DNA from 2 places in the Affinirhizobium helianthi genome. Region 2 is predicted to be linked to the other one. Evidence: riboswitches for the same ligand, from Rfam matches in the RefSeq annotation. Region 2 holds a riboswitch; the other holds the start of a gene.
The links. Region 2 has a riboswitch for thiamine pyrophosphate ahead of thiC (phosphomethylpyrimidine synthase ThiC). Riboswitches for the same ligand answer to the same signal wherever they lie in the genome.
Positions count from the first base shown of each region.

Region 1: linked by a shared signal. The riboswitch ahead of ACFSE1_RS05795 (ABC transporter permease) and the one ahead of thiC (phosphomethylpyrimidine synthase ThiC) in region 2 are both predicted to bind thiamine pyrophosphate.

Region 1 covers NZ_JBHUEQ010000006.1:142,946-158,633, forward strand. The annotation lists gene ACFSE1_RS05750 (ABC transporter transmembrane domain-containing protein) at 1-280, opposite strand, end outside; gene ACFSE1_RS05755 (DNA translocase FtsK) at 502-3,183, opposite strand; gene recX (recombination regulator RecX) at 3,370-3,945, opposite strand; gene ACFSE1_RS05765 (TRAP transporter substrate-binding protein) at 4,108-5,100, opposite strand; gene ACFSE1_RS05770 (TRAP transporter large permease) at 5,113-6,903, opposite strand; gene thiD (bifunctional hydroxymethylpyrimidine kinase/phosphomethylpyrimidine kinase) at 6,888-7,688, opposite strand; gene thiE (thiamine phosphate synthase) at 7,688-8,347, opposite strand; gene ACFSE1_RS05785 (hydroxyethylthiazole kinase) at 8,334-9,080, opposite strand; gene ACFSE1_RS05790 (ABC transporter substrate-binding protein) at 9,077-10,021, opposite strand; gene ACFSE1_RS05795 (ABC transporter permease) at 10,018-10,803, opposite strand; TPP riboswitch at 10,919-11,021, opposite strand; gene ACFSE1_RS05800 (metallophosphoesterase family protein) at 11,154-12,422, shown strand; gene ACFSE1_RS05805 (ATP-binding protein) at 12,422-15,688, shown strand, end outside.
Region 2 covers NZ_JBHUEQ010000023.1:137,481-153,168, forward strand. The annotation lists gene ffh (signal recognition particle protein) at 1-816, opposite strand, end outside; gene ACFSE1_RS12825 (MBL fold metallo-hydrolase) at 1,161-2,237, shown strand; TPP riboswitch at 2,337-2,461, shown strand; gene thiC (phosphomethylpyrimidine synthase ThiC) at 2,554-4,374, shown strand; gene thiO (glycine oxidase ThiO) at 4,377-5,357, shown strand; gene thiS (sulfur carrier protein ThiS) at 5,354-5,551, shown strand; gene ACFSE1_RS12845 (thiazole synthase) at 5,553-6,329, shown strand; gene dapF (diaminopimelate epimerase) at 7,052-7,954, shown strand; gene mtaB (tRNA (N(6)-L-threonylcarbamoyladenosine(37)-C(2))-methylthiotransferase MtaB) at 7,951-9,225, shown strand; gene ftsY (signal recognition particle-docking protein FtsY) at 9,241-10,587, shown strand; gene ACFSE1_RS12865 (septation protein A) at 10,642-11,289, shown strand; gene ACFSE1_RS12870 (DUF2585 domain-containing protein) at 11,286-11,873, shown strand; gene ACFSE1_RS12875 (DsbE family thiol:disulfide interchange protein) at 11,878-12,489, opposite strand; gene ccmD (heme exporter protein CcmD) at 12,486-12,662, opposite strand; gene ACFSE1_RS12885 (heme ABC transporter permease) at 12,667-13,425, opposite strand; gene ccmB (heme exporter protein CcmB) at 13,470-14,129, opposite strand; gene ccmA (heme ABC exporter ATP-binding protein CcmA) at 14,126-14,773, opposite strand; gene ACFSE1_RS12900 (hypothetical protein) at 14,822-15,049, shown strand; gene acnA (aconitate hydratase AcnA) at 15,042-15,688, shown strand, end outside.

The DNA.
Region 1 (15,688 bases), on a different contig from region 2:
ACACGCCACTCAGCGCCATCAGCATGGACATTCGGTCGAGTTCTATGCCGGGAAAACGGTAAGTCAGCTCAGTGAAAGGTATGGACAGTTCAAACGCGCCGAAGACCTGGGTGGAATCCGGAGTCTCGAACCCGCTCCCCTGTATTGGACCGTTGATGATCTGCTTGGGTAGATCGAAGGCCGCAAAATACGGGATCATGGACAGAAGTACGATGGCCAGGACAAACACCTGCTGGCGCCGTGTATGCTTCCATATATAGCGAAGTAGGTTGCGTTCCATCAGCGGCGTGTCATTGTGATCAATGGTTCCGCCAGACCCGAGTCGCGGAAGTTGTTTCAACGGATGACATATATAGGTTCCGCCGCCGAGCACCAACGAAAGATGAGCGCAGTTATCCCCCCGGACAGGCGAACTCTGGCCTGGTGTGTTACTTTCGCTTCATAAAGCAGAACCGACTGGGACCGGTGGCAATCTGGCACACCGGTCCGCTGAGCAGTCTATTATTCGTCCGCAGCAGCGCCGCTTCTTCCGGCGATGATTTCCCGCTTTCCAACATGGTTCGCCGGGCCGACGAGGCCTTCCTGCTCCATGCGTTCCACCAAGGATGCAGCACGATTATAGCCAATGGACAGACGGCGCTGGATGTAGGACGTGGAGCATTTGCGATCCTTCATCACCACCTTCACAGCCTTCTCATAGAGATCGTCACCGTCTTCCGCACCCATTCCGCTGCGGTCGAAAACAGCCGAATCTTCCTCAGCCTCGTCTTCCAGTTCGTTTTCATCTTCCGTCACAGTGCCCAGATAGTCTGGTCGCCCCTGTGCCTTCAGATGCGTGACGACATGCTCGACCTCGGCATCCGACACGAAAGGACCATGAACACGCATGATGCGCCCGCCGCCCGCCATGTGCAGCATGTCACCCTGACCGAGGAGATGCTCTGCACCCTGCTCGCCCAGAATGGTGCGACTGTCGATCTTGGAGGTGACCTGGAAGGAAATACGCGTCGGGAAGTTGGCCTTGATCGTTCCGGTGATGACATCGACGGAAGGACGCTGGGTTGCCATGATGAGGTGAATACCCGCAGCACGCGCCATCTGCGCCAGCCGCTGGATAGCGCCTTCAATCTCCTTACCGGCCACCATCATCAGGTCGGCCATCTCATCCACGACAACGACAATGTATGGCATCGGCGACAGATCAAGCTCCTGATCCTCGTAAACGATCTCGCCGGAATTGCGGTCAAAGCCTGTCTGAACGCTCACGGTGATGGTCTCGCCCTTTTCCCGGGCCTGTGCCGCACGGGTGTTGTAGCCATCGATGTTGCGCACGCCAAGCCGCGACATCTTGCGGTAACGATCCTCCATCTCCCGCACGGCCCATTTCAGAGCAAGCACAGCCTTTTTCGGATCCGTCACCACCGGTGTAAGCAGGTGTGGAATCCCGTCATAGACCGACAGTTCCAGCATTTTCGGGTCGATCATGATCAGGCGGCACTCTTCCGGGCGCAGCCGATAGAGCAATGACAGGATCATGGTGTTGATGGCGACGGACTTGCCGGAACCCGTGGTGCCCGCTACCAGAAGGTGGGGCATCTTCGCCAGTTCCGCAATCACCGGCTCTCCACCGATGGTCTTGCCGAGGCAAAGCGGCAAGCGATGCTTGGTTTCCCAGTAGTCTTCACACTCGATAAGCTCGCGGAAAAATACCATTTCGCGTACGGCATTCGGCAGTTCAATACCGATGACATTACGGCCTGGTACCACGGCGACACGTGCTGAAAGCGCTGACATGGAGCGTGCAATATCATCCGCGAGGCCAATGACGCGGGACGACTTCACACCCGGTGCAGGTTCGAATTCATAGAGCGTCACAACGGGGCCGGGCCGAACGTCGATGATCTCGCCCTTGACGCCAAAATCTTCCAGAATGCTTTCCAGCAGACCAGCACTCTGTTGCAGCGTATCCGGCTGCATGGCCTCGGTCTGTTGGCCGTAGGGTTCTTGCAGTAGCGAGATTGGCGGAAACTCATAGGTTTCATCGCTTGGCCGGACGGTTCTGATATCCCCGAGGCCAGGCAGACCAATCTGCGCACGCGGGCTGATCGAGACGATGTTGCGTACCGGCGCTGCGGCTGCAACAGGAAACTCAGGCGAAGTTTCGTGCAACTCCGCAACAGGGGTCGATGCTACGGTCTCGACAGCCGGCTCGCTCTGCGGCGAAAGCGCCGGCGCCCAGGGCTGCGACAGCATGAAGGGCGGGATTCCGCCGACAGGCGTAATTTGATGGGCAGATACCGGGCGAACCGCAGCCTGCGCTTCGCTCCTCGGTTCTTCGATTTCCTGCTGAACAGGTGCGGGTCGCTCTGCGCGGCGAACCTCGCGATAAAGCGATACAACCGAATCGCGCAAGGAAGGCAGCGGCTGGCGAACGATTTCGGTCGGACGCCGCCCCGGGAAACCCTGCGGAACAGGCCTCTGCGCCGCCGCCACCGGCTGCATCTGCTGTGGCACGACTGGTTCCGTCTGCGGCGCTTGCGGCAGCACGAAACTGCCATCGAAGCCCCCTTCAAAGAAGGCGAAGTCAGACAGCCATGGCGAGACGCTTTCAGGCGCAACCGACAGGGTTTCCGTCGAGATCACCGCATTAGCGGGCGCGGCCTGAACCTGTTCAGGCGCGGATTGCGGCGCGACCGCAACGGCTTCCTCAGCCGGGTTGTAGTTCGGACGGGCGCGCTTCACGATCAGCGCGCGGGGTGACGGTTGCGGCTTCACCTTCGGCGCCGAGGGCGCCACGGGATGCTGCATGGCCTGCGCTGCATTTTGCAATGCATCGACCAGCAATTCGGGGGCAAGGCTTTCCCCGCGATATTGATGCTGGGAATTTACATCAAGCGGCTCCACAAGCCGGCTCTCTGCCGCTGGCATACGTTCTTCCGGCGCAACAGGACTAACCTCGGCGCGCAGCTTCGGCTTTGCCAATGCGCTTTCTGGTGTGCGGGTAAAGCGCACATTGGGCGCCAGTCTAAAGGCCGCCTGCCAAGGCGCCTGCGCAACATTAACCTGGTTGGGATCCACGGCTGGCGTCATCGGCGCTTCCCGCGAGAACTGCTCGCGCGGATCCTGATCCGGCGATGCTTCGTCCTGGGAGGGATTGGAATAGTTGGTTCTATTAAACTGCATGATACCGACCGCATACAAAATGGCACCTGCATGTAATAAAAAATAAAGGTTAATGGCTCCTTTAGAGAGGCATTTCCGCTCGCACCGAAAGCGCCAGAAAAAGCCCTTAAAATTCAAGGAAAATCACACTAAATATCTGTAATAAAAAGCAGAAATAAATCTTCCTGCGGGTACCAGATCGATCGATCAGAACATCGGGCCATCCAGAAGCAGCTCATCTGCCTCATCGCGATCCATCGCAAAAATGCGGTTGCCGATTTCATAGGAAAAGCCCTGACGCGCAAAGGCAGACAGCTCCTTTGCCTTCTGCCTTTCATCCACGCCAACCTTGCGGAACGGACCGAAGGCACGCCGCCGCGCGTAGATGACCGCTGCCCGCAGGTCGTCCGCGTCGCTGACCGCCTCATCGGCAATCTCTCTCGCCACGCCCTTCTGAACCAGTGTCTGGCGGATGGCCTTCCTGGACTTGCCGACACGTTGAGATGAGCGGGTACGAACCTGGGCGTAGGTTGTATCGTCCAATGCTTTCACATCATAACCGAATTGCACGGCCGTACGCACGAGCGCCGTCACCTGCTCATCGGTGATGTCCTCGAACTTCTGACGCGCCTTGCGGCTGATGGCCTCCGCCAGTTGTTTTTCTGTCATCATGCGCTTTGACAGCCTGTAGGCAGCAGAATTCTTCGCCCATGCCAACATCCGAGCCGTCGGCACCGCCGATGCATCCCCGTTGGTTTCGGAAAACTCAGTATCTTCTGCCATTGCGATTTGCCAATGCGTTTCGCGAGTTTGCAAATTCGCTCGTCACGCTTTAAGCCCATGTTTTGACACCGTTCGTTTTGCAAAACCGCAGCACACGGTTTCGCTTGAAGCTTATGCGCTTTCCAAACGCGATGCAAAAGCACCGGCAGGAGGGTTCAAGCCTTACGCCTCAACGACGGCGTGAATCTTGTCCATTCCGCCAACGATTGCTGCAAAATCCTGCCAAACAGATGTTGCGCCTTCTCGCCAGGTATCCATGTCCAGAGGTTGCAGGAGCTGCCCGCCGTTCTGCCGGGCCACTTCCACAGAGCGGACTTCATCCTCGTGGACCAACTGATTGAAGTAGCGTGCGCCGGATTGCGCCGCTGCCGATAGGACACCCCGCTCTTCCTCGCCCAGACTGTTCCAGAAAAGAGCTGAAAAATAGACGACGCCAGAGGCACGAATATGGGCCGTCTCGGTCATGCAGGGAACGACCTCGTAGAGCTTGAAACCCGTATAGGCCGATTTGGTCAGATCCATCGCATCGGCAACGCCTGTAGAAAGGGCGTTATATGTTTCGGTGATCGGAATACCCACAGGGGCCGCACCATAAGCGCTCCAAAGCTTGGTGTGTAGAGGGCTTTGAATGACGCGAATTCGCTTGCCCCGAATGTCTTGCGGCGTTGTGACTGGCTCCTTCGTCAGCAGATGGCGCGCACCGTAATCGATGAAACCGGAAGCAACGAAACTCTGCACCCGCAGCTTCTCCTGCAAGCTTATACCTGTATCACCGCTCACAACACGGCGCAGATGTTCAGCATCTCGAAACAGAAACGGCAGATCAAGCAGCTGCAGTTCCGGCACCCAGCCCGAAAGTGCCGAAACGGTGGAGAGGCTCGCCTGCACAGCCCCCAATCGGCTGGCTTCAGCCACCTGCTTTTCACCGCCCAGAGCACCGTTCGTAACAATGTTGAACCGGAAACGACCCGGCAGTTGTGCCTCAACCTGCTCCTGAATGTGCCGCCAGATTTTTGTTTCGGGCTTATCCTCGCCCAGCAGAGAGGCAACCGTTACCTGTGTGGCACGGGCATGGGCAGAACCGAGCAGGGAGGGCAGTGCAAGCGATGCGCCAGCGGCTACCTTCAGGAAGGCACGGCGATTGGCAGAGATCATGAACTTCACCTTTCAGAACAAAAGCGTTCCTGCACACAGCAGCACAAGGGCGACAAGAAGCGCCGCCAGATAGGGCAGAGCAGCGCGAAACAAATCAGCAGGCGGGATGGCGGTCACCCCGGAGACCACATAGATCAGAATGCCAAGTGGCGGTGTTAGTCCGTGGATCATCAGGTTGACCACCAGGATGACGCCAAAGTGGATTGGGTCAATGCCAGCCGCCGCAGCGGCAGGAAGGAGAATGGGGCCAAGCAAGAGAATAGCGGCACCAATATCCAGGATCAGCCCCGCGACCAGCAGGATCAGGTTCGCCACCAGCAGCACAGTCCAGGGGCTGCTTCCGAAGGCATGGACAAGCCCAGTCAGCTGCTCAGAGACACCATCGACAGCCAGGAGGAAGGCAAAAGGGGCCGCCGACCCAATCAAAATGCCAATGGCTCCCGCTTCGAGCGCGGATTGGCGAAGGCTGGAGAAAATCTCCGCCCCTCGCCGTTTTCCAGCAAGTGCGAGCAGGAACGTGAAGCCAGCAGCAAGCGCTGCTGCTTCCGTTGGGGTGACAATACCAAAGCGGATGCCGAACACGACGATGATCCCCAGGCCAAAGGCCGGGATCGCGGCATGTGCTGCTCTCCACCGCTCCCGTACCGACGCCACCTTACGGGATGCACCGCCTTTCACCGAAAGCCGAATGGCCACGGCAAGGCAAAGCGCCATCAAGGCACCCGCGACGAAACCACCCGCCAGCAAAGACCCGACAGAAATATTGGTTGCTGCAGCCAGTAGCAGGAAGGCGATGGATGGCGGAATGACATTATCCAGCACCGAGGATGCGGCGATGATCGCGCCCGCCTGAGCAGGTGGATATCCGTTTCTCACCAGTTGCGGCTGAAAGGTTGATGCCCCGAAGGCCGCATTTGCGACAGAAGAACCGGATGCGCCTGAAAAGATCACACTGGTCAGAAGAACAGTCTGTGCCAAGCCGCCGCGACGGTGCCCGACAAGCGAAGCCGCAAATGTCACCAGCCGCTCCGCCGCACCCGACAGGGTCAACAGGGATCCGGCGAGAAGGAAGAAGGGTATGGCAAGCAACAGAAAGCGAGACATGCCGTTGACGGTTGAAGAAACAAGCGCCGGCTCCGTCAGGCTGCTCCTGAACGACATAGCAAGACAGGCTGCAGCCAGAAAGGCATGCGCTAGTGGCGCCCCGGAGAGAAGCCCGACCCCGGCCAGCACTGCCATATAGATGCTTGGCGACCATTCGGTTTCGAACTGCACAGACCGACTGCCCCAATAGAAAAATGATGCGAGGATCAGGGAAACAGCAAGCCGCAGGTGCTTCTTCTCCGCCAGGCGATCAAGGATCAGCATGAGGAGCAGAAGAATCGCACCGACCGCGACAAACGCAAAACGGATCCACTCCGGCAGGCCAAGCGTCGGAGACATGCCGCCGATGGATGCAATCGTGCCAACCGCACCGCTCAACAGCACCAGCGCTGCGATTGTGGAAATGCCGTCAGCTAAGACTTCGGCGCACAACCGCGCCTGCTCCGGCAAGAGCCGGTTCAAAACATCGAAACGCATCGCCAGAGGCCCGCGAAAAGCGAGCGGCAGGCTGAGCGATATCAGCGCAAGATGCAGCCATATGCCCAGCTCCTCCTGACCGATGAAGCCCGCATGAAACACATATCGCGCTACGACATTGGCGAGAACAAGACAGAGCAGAAGCCCCAGCAACGCGGCCAGCACTGCTCCAACGGCCTGTTCCACACCCGTCCTGAAGCGTTCAATCAAGCGGGCCACCATTGATGGAAGTGATGTACAGGCCCCCGGCCCTCACCGACCTGTAAACTGCGACCGGCGTTCAGTGCCTGGTGCAGATAGGTTTTCGCTTTTGTTGCCGCCTCAACCAGCGTCAAGCCTTGTGCCAGACCTGCCGTGATGGCCGCAGCCAGAGTACAGCCAGTACCATGATCATTCCTGGTCGCGATCCTCTGCGCGCTAAGCACAAGCACGTTATCGGACGTCACAAGGTAATCGACACTGTCGGTGGTGTCGCCATGACCGCCCTTGATCAGGACAGCCTGCGGACCAAGCGCCAGTATCCGCTGTGCCTGTTCCCGCATATCTTCGGCAGATCCGGCAATGGGAAGACCAGTCAGCAAGGCGGCTTCCGGCAGATTGGGCGTCACAACATGAGCCTTCGGAAGCAGACTTGTCTTGAGAGCGTCTATGGCATCCTCCCGCAGCAGTCGGTCTCCGGATGTCGCAACCATGACCGGGTCCACCACGATCGGACCACCGAAGGCCGATAGCTCGTCGGCGATTGTCTTGATCGTCTCGATGCGCGAAACCATGCCGATCTTCAGGGCATTTACCTTCAGATCAGAGAAGACTGCCTGCATCTGCGCCGCGATGACTGCCGCTGAAATATCCTCAACGGCTATGACGCCGCGGGTGTTTTGCGCTGTTACAGCCGTGATGACGCTTGCGCCATAAACGCCGAGCGCAGAGAACGTCTTCAGGTCGGCCTGAATGCCCGCGCCGCCTCCGCTATCGGAACCAGCCACAGTGAGTGCAATCGCTGTCATCACACACTCTCCCTCAGGCTTTCATCGATACGCTTGCGAAAGGCGGATACGGCAGCGGCGGCATCCGGCATCCGAAAGAGAGCGGAAATCGCGGCAACGCCATCCGCACCCGACGCAATGACATTGTTGATCCTGTCCTCGGTAATGCCAGCAATGGCACCGACGGGCAGCCGGGGATTCAGCTGGTAAATGCGGCGACGCAAAGCGCGGAAGCCCTCGATCCCAACGGGTGGATCAGGATTGACCTTCGACAAGGTTTCAAAGACGCCACCAATGCAGGCATAGTTGACGGGCGCCCGGCCTGCCCTGTCGGCATCAGGCAATGACTTGACTGTCACGCCGATGATGGCGTCGGCACCGAGAATATGCCTCGCCGTTTCAGGCTCCATATCCTCCGCACCCAGATGCACGCCATCAGCATTCGCAGCAAGCGCAACATCGACCCGGTCATTGATCACGAAAGGCACACCTGTCCCGGCAATCGCTCGGCCAATCGACACTGCCCGTTCAACCATCAGCCGGGTCGATGCTGTCTTATCCCGATACTGAATGAGGGTGGCACCGGTGCGCGCCGCGCAGGCAGCCAGTTCGGCCAGTGGCGCAACATCCAGCAGCGACGCATCCACAATGGCGTTCAGCCGATAATCAACAACTCTCATGACTGATCCTCGCCCTCTCCCGAATGTTTTCCGTCGTGATATTCGCCAGGGCATCGAGAAAGGCGGGCTCGAAACTTCCCGGCCCCTTCGCCTCTTGCGCTGCCATTTCGGCGGAGCAACCCGTCACCGCCAAGGCAGAGGCTGCGGCCAGAAGCGCATCTTTCTCCACAGCCATGAAGGCCGCGATGACGCCGCCAGAAAGGCAGCCCGTTCCGGTGACCTGTGCCATCCAGCCATGCCCATTCTGGATGCTGACAGCGCGTTGCCCATCCGAGAGCAAATCCACCGGCCCCGTCTGAATTCGCAAGCTCGCGCGCGTATCTGTTATCAGCGCCATCTCCGCTGCATTGCCACGAACGATGGTCGGGCCGAGCGCGATCAGCTCCCGAGCGAATTCCAGGCGCCCGCGCGAATAATCGCAATGAACGGGATCAACGATCCATGGCTTTGCGGCGGCATTGGCAATTTCAACAGCAATGCGGATGACGGCACGGCGTTCCGCATCCAATGTACCGAGATTGATTGTCAGAGCATCCGCCTTGGCCACGAAATCGGCGATTTCATCGCGCGATGAGGTCATGGAAGGAATGCCACCTACCACGGTGATACCATCGGCCGTGAACTTCTGAACCACCGTATTCATCAGGCAGTGAACACGAGGGCGCCGGGCGCGGACCTTCGCCAGAAGATCTGCCGCATGATGAGAGGTCGGCAAGGATCTGCTCACGGTCATTTCAGCTCCACAGCCAGTTCGCTGACCTCAGGCGCCTTCGCGACAAGGCCGCTGTCTGCCATGAAACTTCCGAAGCGTTGGTAACGCGCGGTATCAAGCGCGGCGGGCCGCTTGGCAAAGCGCGGCAATGTATCGGTGAATGCCTTGCGGTTCAGTTCGTTATCGAGGTCCGGATAGGCTTTCAGGAAAAGCTGCAGCGCCTCTTCCGGATGATTGGTGAGATAGACCGATGCCTTTTCCACGGCACGAAGAAAGCGCGGCAGGCGAGAATCGGAAACCAGATCCTTGCGGGTCACGAAAACCAGTTCATCATAGATCGGCACACCGTGCTCTTCCGGGAAAAAGGCCCGGCCTTCCTGGCCTTCGAGGCGCAGTTGGGTCATTTCGAAATTGCGGAAACCGCCGATCGTTGCATCGACTTTCCCGGCGATCAGCGATGGTGAAAGCGAGAAATTCACATTCACCAGCTCGACATCTGAAAGGGAAATGCCTTCCCTTTCCAGCATGCGCTTCAACATGGCATCCTCGAAACCGGAGACCGAGAAGCCGATCTTCTTTCCCTTCAGATCCTTGAGGCTCTTGATGGGACCATCCGCCAGAACCGTGACAGTGTTCAGCGGCGTCTCCACCAGCGTCCCGAAGCGGACAAGCTGAAGCCCCGCGGCATGATCCAGATAGAGATTGGGCTGATAATGAATGCCCACATCCGCCTGTCCCGTTGCCACAAGCCGCGGAACTGCAGAGGGGTCGGATGGCGGAATGAGGGTTACCTCAAGGCCCGCCTCACTGAAATATCCCTTCTGTTGGGCCACGACCAATGGCGCGTGGTCGGGATTGACGAACCATTCCAGCAACACGTTCAGCCTGTCGGCAGCCAGAGAGCTGCCGGAGTTGAACAGAAAAAAGATCGCACTGAGCAGGGCGAGGAATCTGGCTTTCATGGAAGCTTTCCTGATGGGAGCGTTGCTGCGCGGAGAGGAGAGACATCCTCGCGCGCCCAAGGGACGAGATTGGCTGTCAGCCGGTCCGTGACCAAGCGGAGCAGCACGGTGAAAAGAGCGAGGATGGCCATCGCGGCGAACATGACATCGGTTTGAAGCCGCGCATTGGCCTGCATCATCACAAAGCCAAGACCGCCGGAGGCCCCAACCCATTCGCCGACAACCGCGCCCAGTGGAGCGAGCGGCGCGGCGATGCGCAAGCCGGAGATGAGGGCGGGCAGAGCGAGGGGCACTCGTAGATGCCACAATGTTTGCCAATGGCTTGCCTGCGTCAGGGCCGCCGCATCCAGCATGGCCCGATCCGTTCGGCGCAGGCCATCGTGAAAGGCGGAGGCGACGGGGAAGAAAATGATGATGATCGTCATCGCCACCTTGGACGCCATGCCAAAGCCGAACCAGATCACTAGCAAGGGCGCGAGCACGAAGACCGGGAAAGCCTGCAATACCAGAACCAGCGGCCAGAGCATCAGCCCTGTTCTGGGAAAAGCCGCAACGCCGAGCGCCGTTACTGCCCCCAGCGCCGATCCGGCAAGCAGGCCCAACAGAATTTCGCAGCCAGTCAACAGTGTGTGTTGAACCAGAAAACCCGGCTGGTGCCAAAAAACCTCAAGCACAGCGGATGGCGCAGGCAGCAGATAGCGGGGCGGCGCAACCAATGTCGCAATCGCCTGCCAGAAGACCAGGAGAACAGTCAGGGAAAGCGCTGCCTGCCGAAGGGTCATGGCATAGCCATACCGATCAGCCGGAAGTGGTCGACAATGGTGGATGGACGCGCCATCGCTACGCAAACTCCTGCCCAATTTGGATTCGGGTCAGGCGATGAAGCGAAGCAGCGCTGGCATGGCGATTTTCCGTTCCTACGCCGGTATGACCCGGATCAGGTTCAAGGGTCCGGCTCACCGCCATCTCAGCACCGTCTGGTGCTCCCCTCGGAATAGCTGCACCTAACGGCAAGCAGGCCGACATGTCAACGCACACGGTAGGTTTCGCCTTCAGGGATACGAATGACTGCAGGTTGTGCAGTCAGATAGAATGACATTGAACCCAGCGTCGAAGCCGACTAGATCAGGACATGGCCTTCAGGTTCGTTCACACCGCAGATTTACATCTCGATTCGCCGCTTCGCTCGCTCTCGCTGCGAAACCCCGAGCTTGCCGCATTGATTGGCGATGCCACGCGCCAGGCGCTGATCCGCATTGTGGATCTGTGCCTGGAAGAGCGAGTCGATGCACTCATCATCGCTGGCGATCTTTATGACGGCGACCAGACATCGATGAAGACGGCGCGTTTTCTGGCGACGCAAATGCAGCGTCTGCATGAGCCCAATATCAAGGTCTTCAAGATTCGCGGCAATCACGATGCGCTTTCGCGCATTACACAGGAGCTTGTGCTGCCGCCCTCGGTGAAGGTGTTCACCGGGCGGGCAGAGGCCGTCGAGTTCAAGCATCTCGCGCAGACGATCGCGATTCATGGGTTGAGTTTCGCAAAGCCGCATGCGCCAGAAAGCCTTCTGCCCAAATACAAGCCAGCAGTGCCGGGCGCCGTCAACATCGGCATCATGCATACGAGCCTGGCGGGCGCCCCCGGCCACGATCAGTATGCGCCATGCTCGGCTGCCGATCTTCATGCCGCCGAATTTCACTACTGGGCGCTCGGGCACATTCACCAGCGCACTGAGCACGCGGGCCAGCGCAAGGTCATCATGCCGGGAATGCCTCAAGGGCGCGATATCAACGAGGCTGGCGAGAAGAGCATCAGCCTTGTGACGGTTCATGACGATGGCAGCGTTACGGTGGAAGAACGCCTGACCAGCATCGCGCAGTTCGAGCGTGCCAGCGTCGACCTGTCGGGTTCGACAGACTGGCGTGAGGTTGTCGAGCGTATTGAACGGAGCCTGCAGGACCTGCGCTTGGCAACCCGATCAGACCATCTGGTTGCTCGCCTCAGGCTGAAAGGCTCGACCCCGCTTGCCTGGACGATCCGGCGCGACCTCGATTTGCTGCGCACGGAAGCCGAGCAGAGGGCTGAACGAACCGGCAAGACCTGGATTGAGAAGATCGAACTGGACATTCATTCACCGAGCACGGACCAGCCAGCAAGCGGTAGCGACCCTATTCTGGAGTTGAACCAGATCATGCGCGAGCAGGTGATCTCGTCGGCTGGCTATCGCGAGCAGGTACGCGAAATGGTTCAGTCGCTGATGGACGATCTGCCGCCAGAGGCACGGCAGATAACGGGCAAGGACGATGCCGAATTCGAGACATTCCTCGAAAACCTGATTGCAGAGGGTGGAGAAGAGCTGATCGCCCGAATGGCCGAAGCCCGGAGCGAGAACGACTGATGCGCCTGCGCCGCCTTGACCTCACTCGCTATGGCAAATTCACCGACCGCATTCTCGATTTCGGAGAACGCCAGCCAGAGACACCTGACCTGCATATCGTCTATGGCTTGAACGAGGCAGGTAAGTCCACCGCATTCTCAGCCTATCTCGACCTGCTGTTCGGCATTCATGACAAGTCTCCTTACGACTTTCTGCACGCCTACAGCACCATGCAGATTGGCGGACGGCTGGAGATAGACGGCCGCGAGCAGGAATTCACCCGCGTCAAGAAGCGGAGCAATTCACTGCTCGACCCGGCAGGGCAGCCCCTCCCGGAAGCGCTCCTCACCTCGGCGCTGGGCGGGCTGACCCGCGAATCCTATCGCGCCATGTTTTCGCTCGATGAACATTCGCTTCAAGAGGGCGGCCGCTCCATCGTGGAAAGCCGCGGCGACCTGGGCGAGCTGCTGTTTTCGGCCAGCGCGGGCCTTGCGGAGTTGAGCGCGGTGCTGAACCGGGTGAACGAGGAGACGCAGCTCTTCCACAAGAAGCGGGCAAGATCGACCCAACTGGCCGAGTTGAAGCAGAAGCTTGCCGACGTGCGCAAGGAGCGCGACCAGATCGACACCTACGCTACAGCCTATGCCTCGCTTCTCGCCACCAGAGAACAGGCACAGAAGCAGTATGATGATGTGCTGGCGGAACTGGGGAGCGCCAGAAGCCGGCAGGCTGAGCTTCAAGCCAGGCTTCGGGCCTACCCGCTATCGCTGGAAGTGCAGCGTCTCGCTCGTGAGCTTCAGGCCTATGAAAGCCTGCCGAAGCCGCCGCGTGAGTGGCAGGCTCTGCTGCCAGACATGATCCGTGACGAAACCCGCCTCCACACTTTGAAGGCCACCATGGGCAGCACGATTGCCCGGCTGGAGCGGGAACTGGACGACATCCAGATCGATGACAAGGTGCGTGCGGCTGCCACGGCAATTGGCAGCATCGCGGAAGAGCGGGGCGTGATCATCGGCATGGAGAGCGACCTGCCACGCCGCCGTCTGGAGTTGCGGGAAAGTGAAACCCTGCTGGGGCAGCACTTAAAAGCCCTTGGGCGCTCGCAGGAAGAGGATCCCCATCGACTCATCCTTCCCGCCGCGCTGACCGGAAAACTGCGTGATCTGATCGAGACGCGGTCGGGGATCACGGCTGCGATCACCTCCGCCAGCCGTGAGCTTGAACGAAGCCGCGAGGCGGCCGCCGACCTTCGCCGCAAGCTCGACGCACTGACCGAAGATCATCCGGCAACGCCGGACCTTGCCCGACTGCAGGCAGCTCTGGACCGTTTGCACAGAAGTGACAAATCGGCCCTCGTTTCCATGGAGGCGCGGGGATTGGCGCGCTTGCGCAAGGATGTCGAGCAGAGCGGCCTGGCTCTTCTGCCCTGGGAAGGCGGCGAAGAGGAATTGCAAGCTCTCGTCGTACCGGATGGGCGACGTATCGATAACTGGCGAATGCAGGCAACGGAGCTTGATCGTCAGTTGCTGCGCGCGCGGGAAGCCGTGCAGGAGGCAAAGGCTTCCCTGGCGCAAACTCAGGCGCGGCTCACCGCTCAACAAGGCCTGTCCGACAGCTTCGATGATGAAACAGCCGCAACCCTTCGCCGCCAGCGGGATGAAGCATGGAAGCAACATCTGGAGATGCTGGATCGCAAAACGGCCCTTTCCTTTGAAGAGGCCATGCGCGCTGACGATCAGGTGTCGGAAATCCGCCTTTCCCGCTCCGGAGAAGTGGCGGAACTGCGAAGACTTCGACAGGAAAGCTCAGCCGCAGGAGCCAAACTGGAACAGGCAGACGCAGCCGTTCACGAGCTGACCGAAAAGCGTGGCGAGCTACTGGACGCCATCCGCGCGGCACTTCCTTTCGAAGCGGACCACCTAGCGGACGCCTTCTCGCTGCTAAGTCTTTGCGAGAGATGGCAGCAGGGGCGTGAGCGTCATCTACAAGCGCTCAAGCAGCTTAGAGAGGCTGAAGAACACCTAGCAGCCCTGCAGACGGAGCTGCAGAAGGAAACGGACGAGCTGGATCATCTGGTTCGCCGTTTTGCCATCGACCTGGACGGCGATATGCAGCAGGCTGAAAAGCTCGTTGCGGTTCTGGAATGGCTGGACCATGCCAAGCGCAAGCTTGCCGAGCGTGACCATCTTCAAAGGCGGCTGGAGGAACTCGGGCGGGATCTGCGTGAGCGCGAGCGGGATGCTGATGCAGCAACACAGGCGCAGGCCGGCTGGCAGGCGCAATGGCAGGCAGCGCTGTCCCAGACCTGGTTTGCCGAGGAGACCGATGCAGCCTCCGTACGCGCCATACTCGATACGCTGAGTGAACTGCCCGCCATTCTTGCGCAGAAGGATCAGCTGAGCCATCGCGTGACATTGATGGAGCAAAACATCACATCCTTCCGGCAGACTGTCGAGAAAACAGCCTCGGATCTGGGCTGGGATGAAACGGGCCTCTCAGCGCCTGCCTTGGCAGAACGGCTGATACGGGCGAAGCTCGACATGGAAAAAGCCGAAGAGATGAGAAACGCCAAGCTGGAGGAAGTCGCGAGCCTGAAGGGAGAATGGCAGGCACTCGAACTTCGAATGGCTGGCCACGCAGCGCAGCAGCAGAAGTTTGCCGAGTTCTTTGGCGTTGCCACGCTCGACGATATCAGCAAAAAACTGGAAGATGTTGCGGAGCGGGATCGGCTGGAGAAACGGAAGGCAGAATTCGAAGCGCAGCTCATCTCCGAACTTTCCGCTAGCGATCTTGCCAGCGCCACGTCGCTTCTGGCCGCCCTGGATGTTGATGCCGCAAGAACCGAGAGCGAACAGCTTGCTGAGCGGATTGAGAACCTCGCTCAACGAAGCCGGGTCCTCTTCGCGGACTTAACAAAAGCACAAGACCAGATCGATGCGGTTGGCGGCGACGATGCCGTGGCGCGTCTGGAAGCCAAGCGTTCCACGATTATCGTTGAACTTGAGGAGCTTGCTCTTCACTACCTCAAGCTTCGCGCCGGGACGCTGGCCGCAGAAAATGCGCTTTCCATCTATCGCGACAAGCATCGCAGTTCGATGATGACACGCGCTTCGGCCGCATTCAGTCAGATGACGCGTGGCGAATATAGCGGCCTGAGCACACTTCCCGATCGCGACAAGGAAATCCTGATTGGCGTGACGAAGGAAGGTGGTTCAAAGCTGTCCGACGTCATGTCGACCGGAACCCGCTACCAGCTCTATCTGGCCCTCAGGCTCGCCGGCTATGAG
Region 2 (15,688 bases):
CAGCTTGATCGGCTTGCCGGTGACGGCGCGCATGGAAAGGGCGGCACCGCCACGGCCATCGCCGTCCATACGGGTCAGCACGAGGCCGGTAATGCCGACGCGCTCATCGAAATTGCGGGCGAGATTGACGGCGTCCTGACCAGTCAGCGAATCCGCGACCAGCAGAATTTCGTGTGGCTTGGAGCGGGCCTTGATCTCGGCCATTTCCGCCATCAGCGGCTCGTCGATATGCGTACGGCCCGCCGTATCGAGGATCACGACATCGTGGCCGCCGAGCTTTGCCGCCTGTACGGCGCGAGAGGCAATATCGGTGGGCGACTGGCCGGCAATGATCGGCAGGGTATCGACACCCGTCTGAATGCCGAGCTGGCGCAACTGCTCCTGCGCGGCGGGGCGGCGCGTGTCGAGCGATGCCATCAGCACCTTCTTGCGGTCGCGATCCGTCAGGCGCTTGGCAATCTTGCCGGTGGTGGTGGTCTTGCCCGAGCCCTGCAAACCGACCATCATGATCACGACCGGGGCAGGCGCATTCAGATCGATGGAAACGCCTTCGGAGCCCAGCATTTCGATGAGCTCGTCATGAACGATCTTCACGACCATCTGGCCGGGCTTGATCGATTTCAGAACGGAAGCGCCAACGGCTTTCTCACGAACGCGATCCGTAAAGGAGCGAACGACTTCCAGCGCCACGTCCGCTTCCAGAAGCGCACGGCGAACCTCGCGCATGGCCGCCGAGACATCGGCCTCGGAGAGCGCGCCACGGCCGGTCAGTCCACTCAAGATGGAGCCAAGACGGTCCTGGAGGTTTTCGAACATCGTTTCATCCTTCTAGACGTTGACCGGGGATAGACCGGAAACGTCGGGTCTCTACTGCCGAAAAACAAGACGCATAGCCAAAAAGCACCCGAGGGCGCAACGCGCTGTCGGGTGTTAACCTCCGGGATCTCTTTATACCTTTGCGGGTCCCGGTCGGCGGCTAAAGTACTTCGACTTTCAGCAGATCGCGCCGCTTAAACAGGAGAAGCGGGCGTGAGTCAAGGGTTTCAAGCGTTTCACGCCGGATGGATGACCTGCCCAAGGGCCTGATGGCTGGTGATCCTGTGCGTCGAAGTCTTCGTATCACGCTTGAAGGCTTTATACGCACACCCTATAGATTGAAGATGAAGAGACGGAATTTCCTCAAATTGTCAGCGATTGGCGGTCTTGCGCTTCTGGGCGGGGGATTGCTCGCAGGGAGAGCGATGGCTGCGAACCGCTATTACACGGGTCCGGTTTCGGATCATTTCGATGGAACGCGCTTCTTCAATCCGGGTGGGGAGGAACCGAAAGGGTTCATGGGCCTGCTGAAATGGCGCTTCAACGGCAAGAGCGTGGATTGGCCCGCCAGCTATCCCAGCCCCTTTGCGCCTGTGGTGCCGGAAAAGCGCGTCAGCGGAAACAGACTGGTCGTCACTATGGTCGGCCATGCCTCCATGCTCATCCAGGTCGCGGGCCTGAACATCCTGACGGACCCCGTCTGGTCGGAGCGCACCAGTCCCGTCTCGTTTGTCGGGCCCAAGCGCGTCAATCAGCCCGGTATCCGGCTGGAAGATTTGCCGGCTATCGATATTGTGATCGTCACCCACAACCATTACGATCATCTGGATATTGAAACGCTGAAGCGCATTCATGCGGTGCATCGGCCCCGCTTTATCACGCCGCTTGGCAATGATGCCATTTTCGGCCCGGAGCTGGACGATCCGCGCATCACGGTCATGGATTGGGGCTCGAAGGACTATATCGGCAAGAATGTCACCATTCATTGCGAGCCCTGCCACCATTGGTCGGCACGCGGCCTGAATGACCGCCGCATGGCGCTCTGGGGTGCCTTCGTCATCGAAACGCTGGCGGGCAAGATCTACCATATCGGCGATACAGGCTTCCATCAGGGCATTAATTACAAGGCCGCGGCTGCAAAGCACGGCAATTTCCGCCTCGCCATCCTGCCCATTGGTGCCTACGAGCCGCGCTGGTTCATGCAGGCACAGCACCAGAACCCGGAGGAAGCGGTGGCAGGGATGCAGCTGGCCAAGGCCTCTTATGCCATCGGTCATCACTGGGGCACGGTCAAGCTCACGGATGAGGGCATCGAGGAGCCTCTGGCAGCGCTTTCCAATGCGCTTCAAGCTGCGCAGATGAAGCCGGAACGGTTTCGCGCCCTTCGGCCCGGTGAAGTGTTCGACGTGCCGGATGCGTAAGCCGACTTATCCATTATAGTCGAAAATGACTATCTAAAGTTGTTTATGCCTTCGCCAAGTCGGGCATTGACTTCCATCATTTTGGCTCGCACACTCACGCCCATTCACCAGGGGTGTCCCGCAAGGGGCTGAGATTCCGCTGGGCGTGAAACATCACGCAGCGCGGTGACCCGTTGAACCTGATCCAGTTCATACTGGCGTAGGGACGGTGCGAGCGCTTGAGGTTTTGCGGGCTTTGCTGCCCTCAAATGGCGTCTATCCATCTTTCCGGCTGACATGACTGGATCTCCAAACCTGAAAACCTTGGAGTTCCACGATGAACATTGCCCCCAATTTTCCACGACTTGATGTCACCACAGGGCCGCTTCCGGCCTCGACGAAGATCCATGTGAAGGGTGAACTGCATCCCGATATCCGGGTTCCCCTGCGCCAGATCGCGCTTCACCCCACCTCCGGCGAGCCGCCTGTCAATGTCTACGATTCCTCCGGCCCCTATACGGATCCTGCCGTCGCCATCGAGATCGAGAAGGGCCTGCCGCGCCTGCGCGAAAGCTGGATAGCGGCGCGCGGTGACACCGAACTGTACGCTGGACGCGATGTGAAACCGGAAGATAACGGCTTTGCCAGCGGTGAACGTCTGACGCCGGCTTTCCCCGTCCAGCCACAGCCGCGCCGCGCCGTTGCGGGCAAGGCGGTCACCCAGCTTGCCTATGCGCGGGCGGGCATCATCACGCCGGAAATGGAATTTGTCGCCATTCGCGAAAACCTCGGACGCAAGGCGCTGAAGGAGAAGCTGGAGCGCGACGGCGAAAGCTTCGGCGCATCTATTCCCGACTATGTAACGCCGGAATTCGTGCGGCAGGAAGTGGCGCTGGGGCGTGCCATCATCCCGGCCAATATCAACCACCCGGAATTGGAGCCGATGGCGATCGGCCGCAATTTCCTGGTCAAGATCAACGCCAATATCGGCAATTCCGCCGTCACCTCCTCCATGGCGGAAGAGGTGGAGAAAATGGTCTGGGCCATCCGCTGGGGTGCCGATACGGTGATGGACCTCTCGACGGGCCGCAACATCCATAACATTCGTGACTGGATCATCCGCAATGCCCCGGTGCCGATTGGCACGGTGCCGCTCTATCAGGCGCTGGAAAAGGTCGGCGGCATTGCCGAGGATCTCACCTGGGAAGTCTTCCGCGATACGCTGATCGAGCAGGCGGAGCAGGGGGTGGATTATTTCACCATCCATGCGGGTGTCCGGCTTCATTACATCCCGCTCACGGTCAATCGTGTCACCGGCATTGTCTCGCGCGGCGGCTCCATCATGGCCAAGTGGTGTCTGCACCACCACAAGGAAAGCTTCCTCTACGAACACTTCGAAGAGATCTGCGATATCTGCCGCGCTTACGATGTCTCTTTCTCGCTGGGCGATGGTCTTCGCCCCGGCTCCATTGCCGATGCCAATGATGCAGCGCAATTTGCCGAACTCGAAACGCTGGGCGAACTCACCAAGATTGCTTGGGCGAAGGATTGCCAGGTCATGATCGAAGGCCCCGGCCATGTTCCCATGCACAAGATCAAGGAGAATATGGACAAGCAGCTGAAGACCTGCGGCGAGGCTCCGTTCTACACGCTCGGGCCGCTCACCACGGATATTGCACCCGGCTATGATCACATCACGTCGGGCATCGGTGCTGCCATGATCGGCTGGTATGGCACAGCCATGCTTTGCTATGTCACGCCGAAGGAGCATCTCGGCCTGCCGGATCGCGATGATGTGAAGGTCGGCGTGATCACCTACAAGATCGCGGCCCATGCGGCAGATCTTGCCAAGGGTCATCCGGCGGCACAGGTGCGCGATGATGCCCTGTCGCGGGCGCGGTTCGAGTTCCGCTGGGAAGATCAGTTCAACCTCTCGCTCGATCCGGAAACGGCGCGCTCCTATCACGATGAAACCCTGCCGAAGGAGGCGCACAAGGTGGCGCATTTCTGCTCCATGTGCGGGCCGAAATTCTGCTCCATGCGCATTTCGCACGATATCCGCGCCGAGGCGCAGAAGGAGGGGCTGGAAGCCATGGCGGCCAAGTTCCGCGAGGGCGGCGATCTCTATATGCCGCTTCATGAGCCGGCTCAGGAGTGAACATGTCCATCCTGATCAAGGGGGCCGGCGTTGCCGGCCTCACACTGGCGCATGAGCTTCACCGTCGCGGCTTTGCCATCACGATCCGTGAGCGAAAATCCGCCGCAGGGCTCGGCGCCTCCCATTATGCAGGCGGAATGCTGGCCCCGTGGTGCGAGCGGGAATCGGCATCGGAGGCTGTTCTGCAAATGGGTCTGTCGGCGGCCAATTGGTGGGATCAGGCAGTCCCCGGCCTCGTGGAGCGCAAGGGCACGCTGGTGGTTGCCCCCAGTCGTGATAGGGGCGAGCTGGAGCGCTTTGCCCGGCGCACCAGCGGTTTCGAATGGCTGGATGAGGCGGGCATCGCGGCTCTGGAACCATCCCTTTCCGGTCGCTTCCGTCGAGCTCTTTTCTTTGCGGGCGAAGCGCATCTCGATCCGCGACTGGCGCTCACAAAGCTGGCCGAAACACTGGCTTCCTCAGGTGTCCGCTTCATTCACGCAGATGATCCGCTCTCCGCACATGGCTTTGATCATGTTGTCGATTGCACGGGCGCTGCCGCCATTGGTTCGCTTGAGGGTCTGCGCGGCGTTCGCGGTGAAATGCTGATGCTCCATGCGCCGGATGTTCACCTCAGCCGAACCGTGCGCGTGCTGCATCCGCGCCACCCGGTCTATCTCGTGCCGCGGGGGGAGGGGCGTTACATGCTGGGCGCCACCATGATTGAAGCCAATGACGATGCGCCCGCAAGCGCCCGTTCCGTCATGGAACTGTTGAACACTGCCTATGCGCTGGATCCGGCTTTCGGCGAGGCCCGCATCTTGGAGCTTGGCGCAGGTGTTCGCCCCGCCTTTGCCGATAATATGCCGCGTGTTCTGCAAACCCCGAACGGCTTGGCCATTGCCGGGCTTTACCGGCACGGCTTTCTGCTGGCTCCTTCGCTTGCTCGTCAGGCGGCAGATATGTTGGACCACACCATGAATGCGCGGAGGCTGACCGCATGAAACTCATCGTCAACGGCGAAACCCACGATCTTGCCATCGCAACGCTTGGTGAACTGCTGGCGGCGCTGGAGTATGAGGGCGAATGGCTGGCAACGGCAGTGAATGCCGAACTGGTCCACCGAGAGGAGAGGGAAGGTTTCCCTCTCAGTGAGGGAGATCGTATCGAAGTTCTGTCGCCCAGACAGGGAGGTTGAAATGAGCCTGGTACTCTACGGCAAAACCGTCCAGTCCCGCCTTCTTCTCGGCACGGCCCGTTACCCCTCGCCGGATGATCTGGCGGAGGCGGTGCGCCAATCGGCCTGTGACATTGTCACCGTCTCGCTGCGGCGGGAAACGGCGGGTGCGCGCACAGGCGGTGCCTTTTTCGATCTGATCCGCGAACTCGGCGTTCATGTTCTGCCCAACACGGCAGGCTGTCACACCGTCAAGGAAGCCGTTTTGACGGCCCACATGGCGCGCGAGCTTTTCGGCACCCAATGGATCAAGCTGGAACTCATTGGCCATCAGGATACGCTGCAACCGGATGTGTTCCAACTGGTGGAAGCCGCCCGAATCCTGTGTGAGGATGGCTTTGAGGTCTTCCCTTACACGACGGATGATCTTGTGGTGGGCGAGCGTCTGCTGGAAGCGGGCTGTCAGCTTCTCATGCCCTGGTGCGCGCCCATTGGCAGTGCTCTCGGGCCGCAGAATATTCATGGGCTGCGGGCCATGCGGGCGGAGTTTCCGGATATTCCCTTGATCGTGGATGCCGGTATAGGCCGCCCCTCCCACGCAACAACGGTCGTGGAACTCGGTTTCGATGCGGTGCTGCTCAATACGGCGGTCTCCGGTGCCGATCATCCGGCAAGCATGGCCAAGGCTTTTGCGCTGGCCATCGAGGCGGGCAGGCTTGGCTTTTCCGCGGGCCTGCTGGAGCCACGCGATATGGCGGTCCCCTCCACGCCCGTCATCGGCAAAGCAGTGTTCGGGTAGGTGTATAGCTGCTGAGAGCCGCCCAACCCCATCAACCACTTAGCATTTTTCCATACGCCACGCCCAAAACCTGTGTTTCAATTTGCCCGTTCCGCAACGGTTACACCAGCAGGCGTGCTGGCGATGCGGGGCCGGCGCGGGTGTGAGGGGCAAGACGCAAAACCCTCATGTCCGGGCACGCGGAAAATGGTCTCCCTCTGGCGACAACGGGGGAAGCGGTCAGGTGTCGGACGTCAGCCTGTCTCTTCATCTCCGAAGGAGCGCGCCGGGCGTGCCTGTGCGGCACACATGGGGAAGGGTGAGGGAAAGCTTCGCCGTCTGTAGTCCGGCCGGTCTCGGTCAGGCGGCGGTCAAAGGGCTTCCCCATCATTCCAGGCAGAGAGACCGGAGTCGCGTGCAAAAACCGCTGAACGGGGCGCTGAAAGGTGTCACCTACTTTATACCATACGAGGCAGCTTTCAGCGCCCCGGCCTGACAAGCATCACAGCACGGGCTGAAACGCCGCGTGAATATTGGCGCTTGGGCGAAGATCCGGTCCGCTCTATACTGGAAACAGCTGCCATTTTCCGCCATATAAAGCATGTTGCGCAAAAGTGTGCAGCGGTTTTGCGCTAACAACATGCGATAAAACAAAAACTTAAAGCGTGGAGAGCGAATCTGAAAGATCGCGACGCGCTTTAGGCCCAAAGGTGCAGGCGGTTCTGCAAGGCAAGGTGGCGTCAATGAGTGCAGTGGTCGAATTCGCGAAGATGAACGGGCTTGGCAACAAGATCCTGGTTGTCGATATGCGTGGCCGCACGGATCGCGTCACACCGGAAGCGGCGATTGCGCTTGCTGCCGATCCGGCCACCAATTTCGATCAGATCATGGCGATCCACGATCCGAAGCTTGCTGGCACGGATGCCTATATCGATATTGTCAATTGCGATGGCACGCGGGCGCAGGCCTGCGGCAATGGCACGCGCTGCGTGGTGCAGGCGCTGTCTGCGGAAACGGGCCGCAAGCTATTCACCTTCCAGACGCTGGCTGGCATTCTGAACGCGGAAGAACATGCCGATGGCACCATTTCCGTCGATATGGGCAAGCCGGTTTTTGAGTGGGACAAGATCCCGCTGTCGGAAGAATTCTTCGATACCAGCCGCATCGAGCTTCAAATTGGCCCGATCGATCAGCCGATCCTGCATTCGCCTTCCGTCATGTCCATGGGCAATCCGCACGCCATCTTCTGGGTGGATCGCGATCCCATGTCCTTCGAGCTGGAGCGTTTCGGCCCGCTTCTTGAAAACCATCTCCTGTTCCCGGAAAAGGCCAATATCACGCTCGCGCATGTCACCTCGCGCAATGAAATGGTCACCCGCACCTGGGAGCGCGGCGCTGGGCTTACGCTTGCCTGCGGTTCGGCTGCCTGTTCCGCTGGTGTTTCCGGTGCGCGCACCGGCCGCACGGAGCGCAAGGTGGATATCATCGTTGCCTCAAGCCCAAATCGCGGCAAGCTCTCTATCGAATGGCGGCAGGATGATCATGTCATCATGACGGGTCCGGCGGAATGGGAATGGTCGGGCCGCCTCGATCCGCTGTCCGGCACTTTTGAGCGGGATCAGGAGCCTGAGGTGCAGGCGAAGTGAGTGGCGTCGATGTCATCACCTTCGGTTGCCGTCTCAATACCTATGAATCCGAAGTCATGCGCTCAGAGGCGGAAAAGGCTGGCTTGAACAATGCCATCCTGGTCAATACCTGCGCCGTGACGAGTGAAGCCGTGCGGCAGGCGCGGCAGGCCATTCGCCGTGCGCGGCGGGAGAATCCCCATGCGCGGATCATCGTCACCGGCTGTGCGGCACAAACGGAAGCTAAGACCTTCGGCGAAATGCCGGAAGTGGATGCCGTTCTCGGCAATGAGGAAAAGCTGAAAAGCGCCTCTTATCGGGCGCTGCCGGATTTCGGCGTGTCTGCCGAAGAGAAGCTTCGCGTCAACGATATCATGAGCGTCAAGGCCACGGCTCCGCAAATGGTCAAGCACATCGATGGGCATGTGCGGGCTTTCATTCAGGTGCAGAACGGCTGCGATCACCGCTGCACCTTCTGCATCATTCCCTATGGTCGCGGCAATTCCCGCTCGGTTCCCATGGGCGCTGTGGTTGATCAGGCACGAAAGCTGGTGGCGGAAGGTTATCGCGAAATCGTTCTGACGGGGGTGGATGCCACCAGCTATGGCGCGGACTTAGCCGGAACGCCCACGCTTGGCCTGCTTGCCAAAACACTTCTGAAACAGGTGCCGGACATCCGCCGTCTGCGCCTTTCCTCCATCGATAGCATCGAGGCGGATGGCCATCTCTTCGATCTCTTGGCCGATGAGCCGCGCTTCATGCCGCATCTGCATTTGTCCTTGCAGCATGGCGACGATATGATCCTGAAGCGCATGAAGCGGCGTCATTCCAGCGCGGACGCCCTGGCTTTTGTGGAGCAGGTGCGCCGTCTTCGTCCGGAGGTGAGTTTCGGCGCGGATATGATTGCGGGCTTCCCGACGGAAACGGAAGAGATGTTCGCCAATGCGCTGGCTCATGCAGATGATTGCGGCCTTTCTTTCCTGCACGTCTTTCCCTATAGCCCACGTCCCGGTACGCCTGCGGCCCGCATGCCGCAGCTGGACCGTGCGCTTGTGAAGGAACGGGCGGCACGCTTGCGCGTTCGCGGTGAGGAACTGCTGAATAGGCATCTTTCCCGCATGGTCGGCACGCGGCAGACCATTCTCGTGGAAATGAGCGGGTTTGCGCATACGGAAAATTTCTCGCTGGTGGCAGCGCCGGAACTGACACCGCGCGATCTGGTGTCGGTCACGATAACGGGTCACAACGGCAAACATCTGACAATGCAGGTCAACGCTGCTGAAGCTGCGTGACGGAACGGATCATTCATGGCGCTGGGTTTCATCAAAAAAGTCTTCACCTTCGGCAAGGACAAGGCACCTGCGGATGCCAGTTCGCCGGAGGCCGAGCTTTCGGCGGAAGAAAAAGCCGCAATCGCTTCTGAGACCGAACCGCATTCGCGAGAGGAAAATCTGCCTCTCTCGCCTGTCGATCCTGTCGCCCAAGCGGAAATGGAAACGGCGGGCGGTCCCTCCGATGATGATGAGGATGCCGAGCCGGAACTGATCCCCTCCGGTGAGGCGCCGGGTGAGCTTGGCATGGTGCCGCTGTCTCTGTTGCAAGCAGAAGCCGAGGCGGAGGAGGGAAGCGATGGCGAGCAAGGCCAGTCCCCCTCAGTTCCCGCCGAACCCGTTCTCCCCAAAGGTTTCGCCACCCGCAAGGAAGTGGCTCCGGTCGAAGCCGCGCCAGAGGTCAAGCTTTCCTGGTTCCAGCGGTTGCGGCAGGGTCTGTCACGCACTTCCGCGCAGCTGACGGGCCAGATCACGGCACTGTTTACCAAGCGCAAGCTGGACGAAGCCACGCTTGAGGAGCTGGAAGACCTGCTGATCCAGGCCGATCTTGGCGTGGAAACGGCCATGCGCATTGCCGATACGCTGTCTTCCGAACGCTATGGCAAGGATGTGACGGGCGAAGATGTGTCGCGCATCATGTCGGCGGAAATCACCAAGGTTCTGGCGCCGGTCGCCAAGCCGCTGGAGCTTGATCTTTCCCACAAGCCGCATGTCATTCTCGTCGTTGGCGTCAACGGTACGGGCAAAACCACCACCATCGGCAAGCTGGCGGCCAAACTCTCGGGCTCCGGCCTCAAGGTCATGCTGGCGGCGGGCGATACCTTCCGCGCTGCCGCCATCGAGCAGCTGAAGATCTGGGCGGATCGCACAGGATCGGACTTCATCGGCACCAAGCTTGGCGCGGATGCCGCAGGTCTGGCCTATGATGCCTTCGAGCAGGCCAGGGCGCGCAAATCGGATGTTCTCATCATCGATACGGCAGGTCGCCTGCAAAACAAGGCTGAGCTGATGTCCGAGCTGGAAAAGATCGTGCGCGTTCTTGGCAAGCTCGATCCGGATGCGCCGCATACGGTCTTGCAGACGCTCGACGCTACCACTGGCCAGAACGCCATGAACCAGGTGGAAATCTTCCGCAATGTAGCCGGTGTCAGCGGTCTCATCATGACCAAGCTGGATGGCACGGCACGCGGCGGCATTCTCGTTGCCATTGCCGCCAAGCACAAGCTGCCGGTCTATTTCATCGGTGTGGGTGAGGGGATCGACGATCTCGAACCCTTTGAGGCACAAGATTTCGCCCATGCCATTGCCGGTGTGGCCCATTGATGCCACACAAGCCGCTTTAAATTCCTGTCCCGAAGAAGATCGAGAACCATATTCATGCATAGCTTTGAAAGCGATACCACGCCAAACCGGCAGGAAAAGGAACATCCGGGCCTCAAGCTGGCGCTGGAACTCGGTCCGCTTCTCGTCTTCTTCTTCGCCAATCTGCGGGGCGAATGGCTCGTGTCGAAGTTCCCGGTTCTCGCAACGCTCGGCGGACCGCTGCTCGTTGCCACCGGCCTCTTCATGGCCGCGACGGTGATTTCGCTCATCGTCTCGAAGATCGTCTTCAAGCATTTGCCGGTCATGCCTTTCGTATCGGGCATTGTTGTCGTCATTTTTGGCGGCCTCTCGATCTGGCTTCAGGATGAAACCTTCATCAAGATGAAGCCGACCATTGTGAACACGCTCTTCGGTGTGACCCTTCTGATCGGCCTCATGTTCGGCAAGTCCTTGCTCGGCTATGTTTTCAATGCCGCCTTCCAGCTGACACCTGAGGGGTGGCAGAAACTCACCCTTCGCTGGGGCCTGTTCTTCCTGTTCCTCGCCGTTCTCAACGAAGTCGTCTGGCGCAATTTCTCCGATGCCACCTGGGTGAATTTCAAGGTCTGGGGCACGATGCCCATCACCATCGCCTTTACGCTTGCCCAGATGCCTCTCATCATGAAGCATTCGATTGAGCAGGACACGAGCGGCAAGCCATGAGCTTTGCTAGCGCCTCCCCATCGCGCGATAGCCAGTATTACTGGTTTGCCGTCGCCCTTATTCTGCTGGCTGTTCAGGTTCTGGCGGAATACGTCATGGGCCGCCTCTGGATCTGTTCCTGTGGCTATGTGAAGCTGTTCGAGCCGGGGGTGAATACGCCCGGAAACTCACAGCATCTGGCCGATTGGTACACGCCGTCGCATATCATCCACGGCTTTCTGTTCTATGGTCTTGGCTGGCTGGTGCTGCGCAAGACATCCTTTGCCAAACGCCTCAGCCTTGCCGTCTTCATCGAAGCGGCCTGGGAGCTGCTGGAAAACTCACCCATCATCATTGATCGCTATCGTTCGGCCACCATGGCCATCGGCTATGAGGGCGACAGTATCCTGAATTCGGCCCTGGATACGGTTTTCATGGCGCTCGGCTTCCTCTTTGCCGCGCGCGCGCCCGTCTGGCTGACGGTGATCGTTGCGATTTTCTTCGAGATTTTCACCGGCTGGCTGATCCGCGATAATCTGACGCTCAACGTGCTGATGCTGGTCTATCCGCTGGATGCGGTCAGGGCTTGGCAGGGGGCGCTTTAACCGTTCAGGACGCTGCCTTGCCGGTCGCCTTTTCGATGGCGGGCAGCAGTTCCTGTTTTACGCTTCGCTCATCGAACGGACCGACGCGCTTGTACAGAATTGTGCCGTCCGGCCCGACGAGATAGCTTTCCGGAATGCCGTAGACACCCCAATCGATGGCGGCCTGGCCTTTCGGGTCAACACCAATCGCCTGATAGGGATTGCCGAGCTCGCCGAGAAAGCGGAGCGCGTTGTCGTTGCGATCCTTGTAATTGATGCCGACGAGGCTGATGCGGCTGTCTTTCGCCAGTTCCGTCAAGAGGGGATGCTCCTGGCGGCAGGGCACACACCAGGAGGCAAACACATTCACCAGCGTCAGCTTGCCTTTGATGGCAGCATCGGTCAGCGCCAGTCTCTCCGAGCCGTCCAGCGGCGACAGATTGAGCGAAGGCGCATGTTTGCCGATCAGGGCGGAGGGAATAGCGGAAATGTCCCGCCCGTTCACATCCTGATCGTAAAGCATTTTTCCGGCAATGGCGGCAAAGCCGGCAAACACCGCAAGCGGAATGAGCGCCAGCGCGTAGCGGCCCATACCACGCTTCTGAGGAGCCTGTTCTGACGGTTCGTTTCTGCTCATGGCTTGGCGGCTTCCGGGTTTGCCTGGGCGGAGCGGCGGCGGATACCGGCGGCTTCCAGCTCCTGCAGCTCGCGACGGCGCGCCCGGCCATCGGCCAGCGTCCAGCCGATAAGACAGAGCGTGATCAGGGCTGTGACCCCGTAGGACGTGAAAATGTAAAAGGCATGGCTCATGAGATCAGCTTTCGCGGCTTGCCATTCGGGCGGCCATGCGCCGTTGCGTTGAGATGCGGCGACGCCAGATTTCGTTGCGCATCGCCATAATGTGCAGCGTGAAGAACAGAAGGGTATAGGCGGCAGCCATCACCAGCAGCGGGCGCAGGAATTCAGGATCGATGGCCGAGCCGCCCATGCGGATGACGCTTGCAGGCTGGTGCAGCGTGTTCCACCACTCCACGGAAAACTTGATGATCGGGATGTTCACGAAACCGATGAGGATCAAAACGGCGGAAACCCGCGCCGCCCGGGAAGGATCGTCCATGGCACGGTTCAGCGCGATGATACCAAGATACATCAGGAACAGAACGAAGACCGAAGTGAGCCGCGCATCCCAGACCCACCAGGTGCCCCACATGGGCTTGCCCCAGAGAGAGCCGGTGATCAGCGCAATCAAAGTGAAGCCAGCGCCGAGCGGTGCGGCAGCCTTGTGACTGACATCGGCGAGCGGATGCCGCCAGACCAGTGTGCCGATCGCCGACAGCGCCATGACTGAATAGCACATCATGGAAAGCCAGGCCGCAGGGACATGGATATACATGATGCGAACGGTATCGCCCTGTTGGTAGTCTCCCTCCGTCGTGAAGGCGAGATAGAGCCCGACGACGAACAAAACCGCCGTCACCCCGGCAAGCCACGGCAATAGCCGCGCGGCAAGGGTGAGAAACCGCGTGGGGTTGGCGAGATCGCTGACTTTGCGGATGGCGAGGCTTTCGTTCATGCGGTCCTTCTACGGGAAATAGCCCACTGTGGAGTTGATTCTAGTCAATCCCCGGCATTGCGCAACGCTAGTGCAGCACCCAGTGGGCCGATGACCGCAAAAAACATCGTGATGGCGGTGAGGATTAGAAAAGGCGGAAGAAAGGGGGCGGGATCTTCCACAGCGGCATAGGAGGCGCTGACGCCGAATATAAGCACCGGCACCGTTAGCGGCAGCACCAGAATGGAGACGAGCAGGCCGCCACGGGGAAGCGTGACGGCAACGGCCGCACCGACCGCGCCGATGAAGGCAAGGGCAGGCGATCCCACCAGCAGCGTCAGCATCACAGCGCCAATTGCGACCTCGCTCATATTCATGAAGAGCCCAAGCAGCGGCGAGGCAATGACCAGCGGCAGAACATTCGCCAGCCAATGAGCCAGGCACTTCACCAGAACCGTCAGCACCAGCGGATGCTCCTGCATCAACAGCAGGTCCAGCGATCCATCCTCCCGGTCGGCCTGAAACATGCGGTCCAAGCCAAGCAAGGCAGCCAGAAGTGCGCCAATCCACACGATTGCCGGACCTATTCGCGCCAGAAGGTTCAAATCCGGCCCGACGCCGAAGGGGATGACAGCGACGACCGTCAGGAAAAAGAGAATGCCGATGAGGGCGCCGCCACCGGCGCGAACGGAAAGCTTCAGGTCACGAAGAAGGAGCGCGATCATGGGACAAACTCCTGCGCCGCAAACTCAAACCCCTTCATTTCCAGGTGCTCGACGTTCAAAAGCTCCAGCGGCTGATGGGTGGCAGCAAGGATCATGCCGCCAGCCTTCTGGTGTTCCCGCATGAGGTTGGACAGCAAGGATTCGGCGCTGGTATCAAGCGCTGCCGTCGGCTCATCGACGATCCAGACCGGGCGATAGGCAACGAGAAGCTTGGCAAAGGCCATGCGGCGCTGTTGCCCGGCCGACAGATAGCCGAAGGGCAGATGAAGCACCGTTTCCAGCTCCACCGCCGCCGCGGCATCAAGGACGGAAAGCCCTTCGCCCCCTTCATGGTCGCCGAAGAAATCCTTCCAGAAGGTCAGGTTCTCGCGAACCGAAAGCTCCGGCTTCATGGCGTTGCGATGGCCGAGATAATGGGCCGCTTCCGCCAGTCTGGGAGCCTTCCGGTCTGTATCGTACCAGAACAGAATCAGGCCGGAGGCGGGCTTGAGAAGGCCTGCGGCGACCTTCAGCAGGGTGGATTTTCCGGAGCCGTTGCGGCCGGTCAGAAGCAGAGCGCTTCCCCCTTCCAAGTGGAAGGAAAGATTGGAGAATATCAGATCTTCGCCACGATGCGCAGACAGGTTTTCGGCGGCAAGCCGCATGGGTTAATCCCTTGTTGACTCGGTTGCGCGGCAATCGGAAAAAAAATCGTGCCGATGACCCTTCTCGGTCTGGAACACTTCTTAGAAATTATCTATAAGCTACGCAACCACGCCAGCGGCCGGCGTGATTTTCACTTTGCGCCGGACCTGAGGATTTTATCTTCTCGTGCGGACAGCGGAAATGGTCGCACCCGCATCCTGATGTGCATGAAGTGCATAGGCGTCCGCACGCGCGTGTTGGCTCTTGATATCAGCGGGGTTACTTCTCGTGTCTAAATCTCTCGATAGCTTCAATTGCCGGTCCGTGTTGACCGTCAACGGCAAGGATTACGTTTACTACAGCCTGCCAAAGGCTGAGGCGAACGGCCTTGCGGGCGTCTCCAAGCTGCCGTTTTCCATGAAGGTGCTTCTGGAAAACCTGCTGCGCTTTGAAGACGGCAAGTCCGTTACCAAGGAACACATCCAGTCCGTCGCTCAATGGCTGAGCAACAAGGGCAAGGTCGAGAACGAAATCGCCTATCGTCCGGCACGCGTTCTGATGCAGGACTTCACCGGCGTTCCGGCTGTTGTGGACCTCGCTGCCATGCGCGATGGCATCAAGGCTCTGGGCGGCGACCCGGAGAAGATCAACCCGCTGGTTCCTGTTGATCTCGTCATCGACCACTCCGTTATCGTGGACGAATTCGGCACCCCGAACGCGTTTGCCCGCAACGTCGAGCTGGAATACGAGCGTAACGGCGAGCGCTATCGCTTCCTGAAGTGGGGCCAGCAAGCGTTCAAGAACTTCCGCGTCGTTCCTCCGGGCACTGGCATCTGTCACCAGGTGAACTTCGAATATCTCGGCCAGACGGTCTGGACGAAGGAAGAAGACGGCGAAACCATCGCCTATCCGGATACCTGCGTCGGCACCGATTC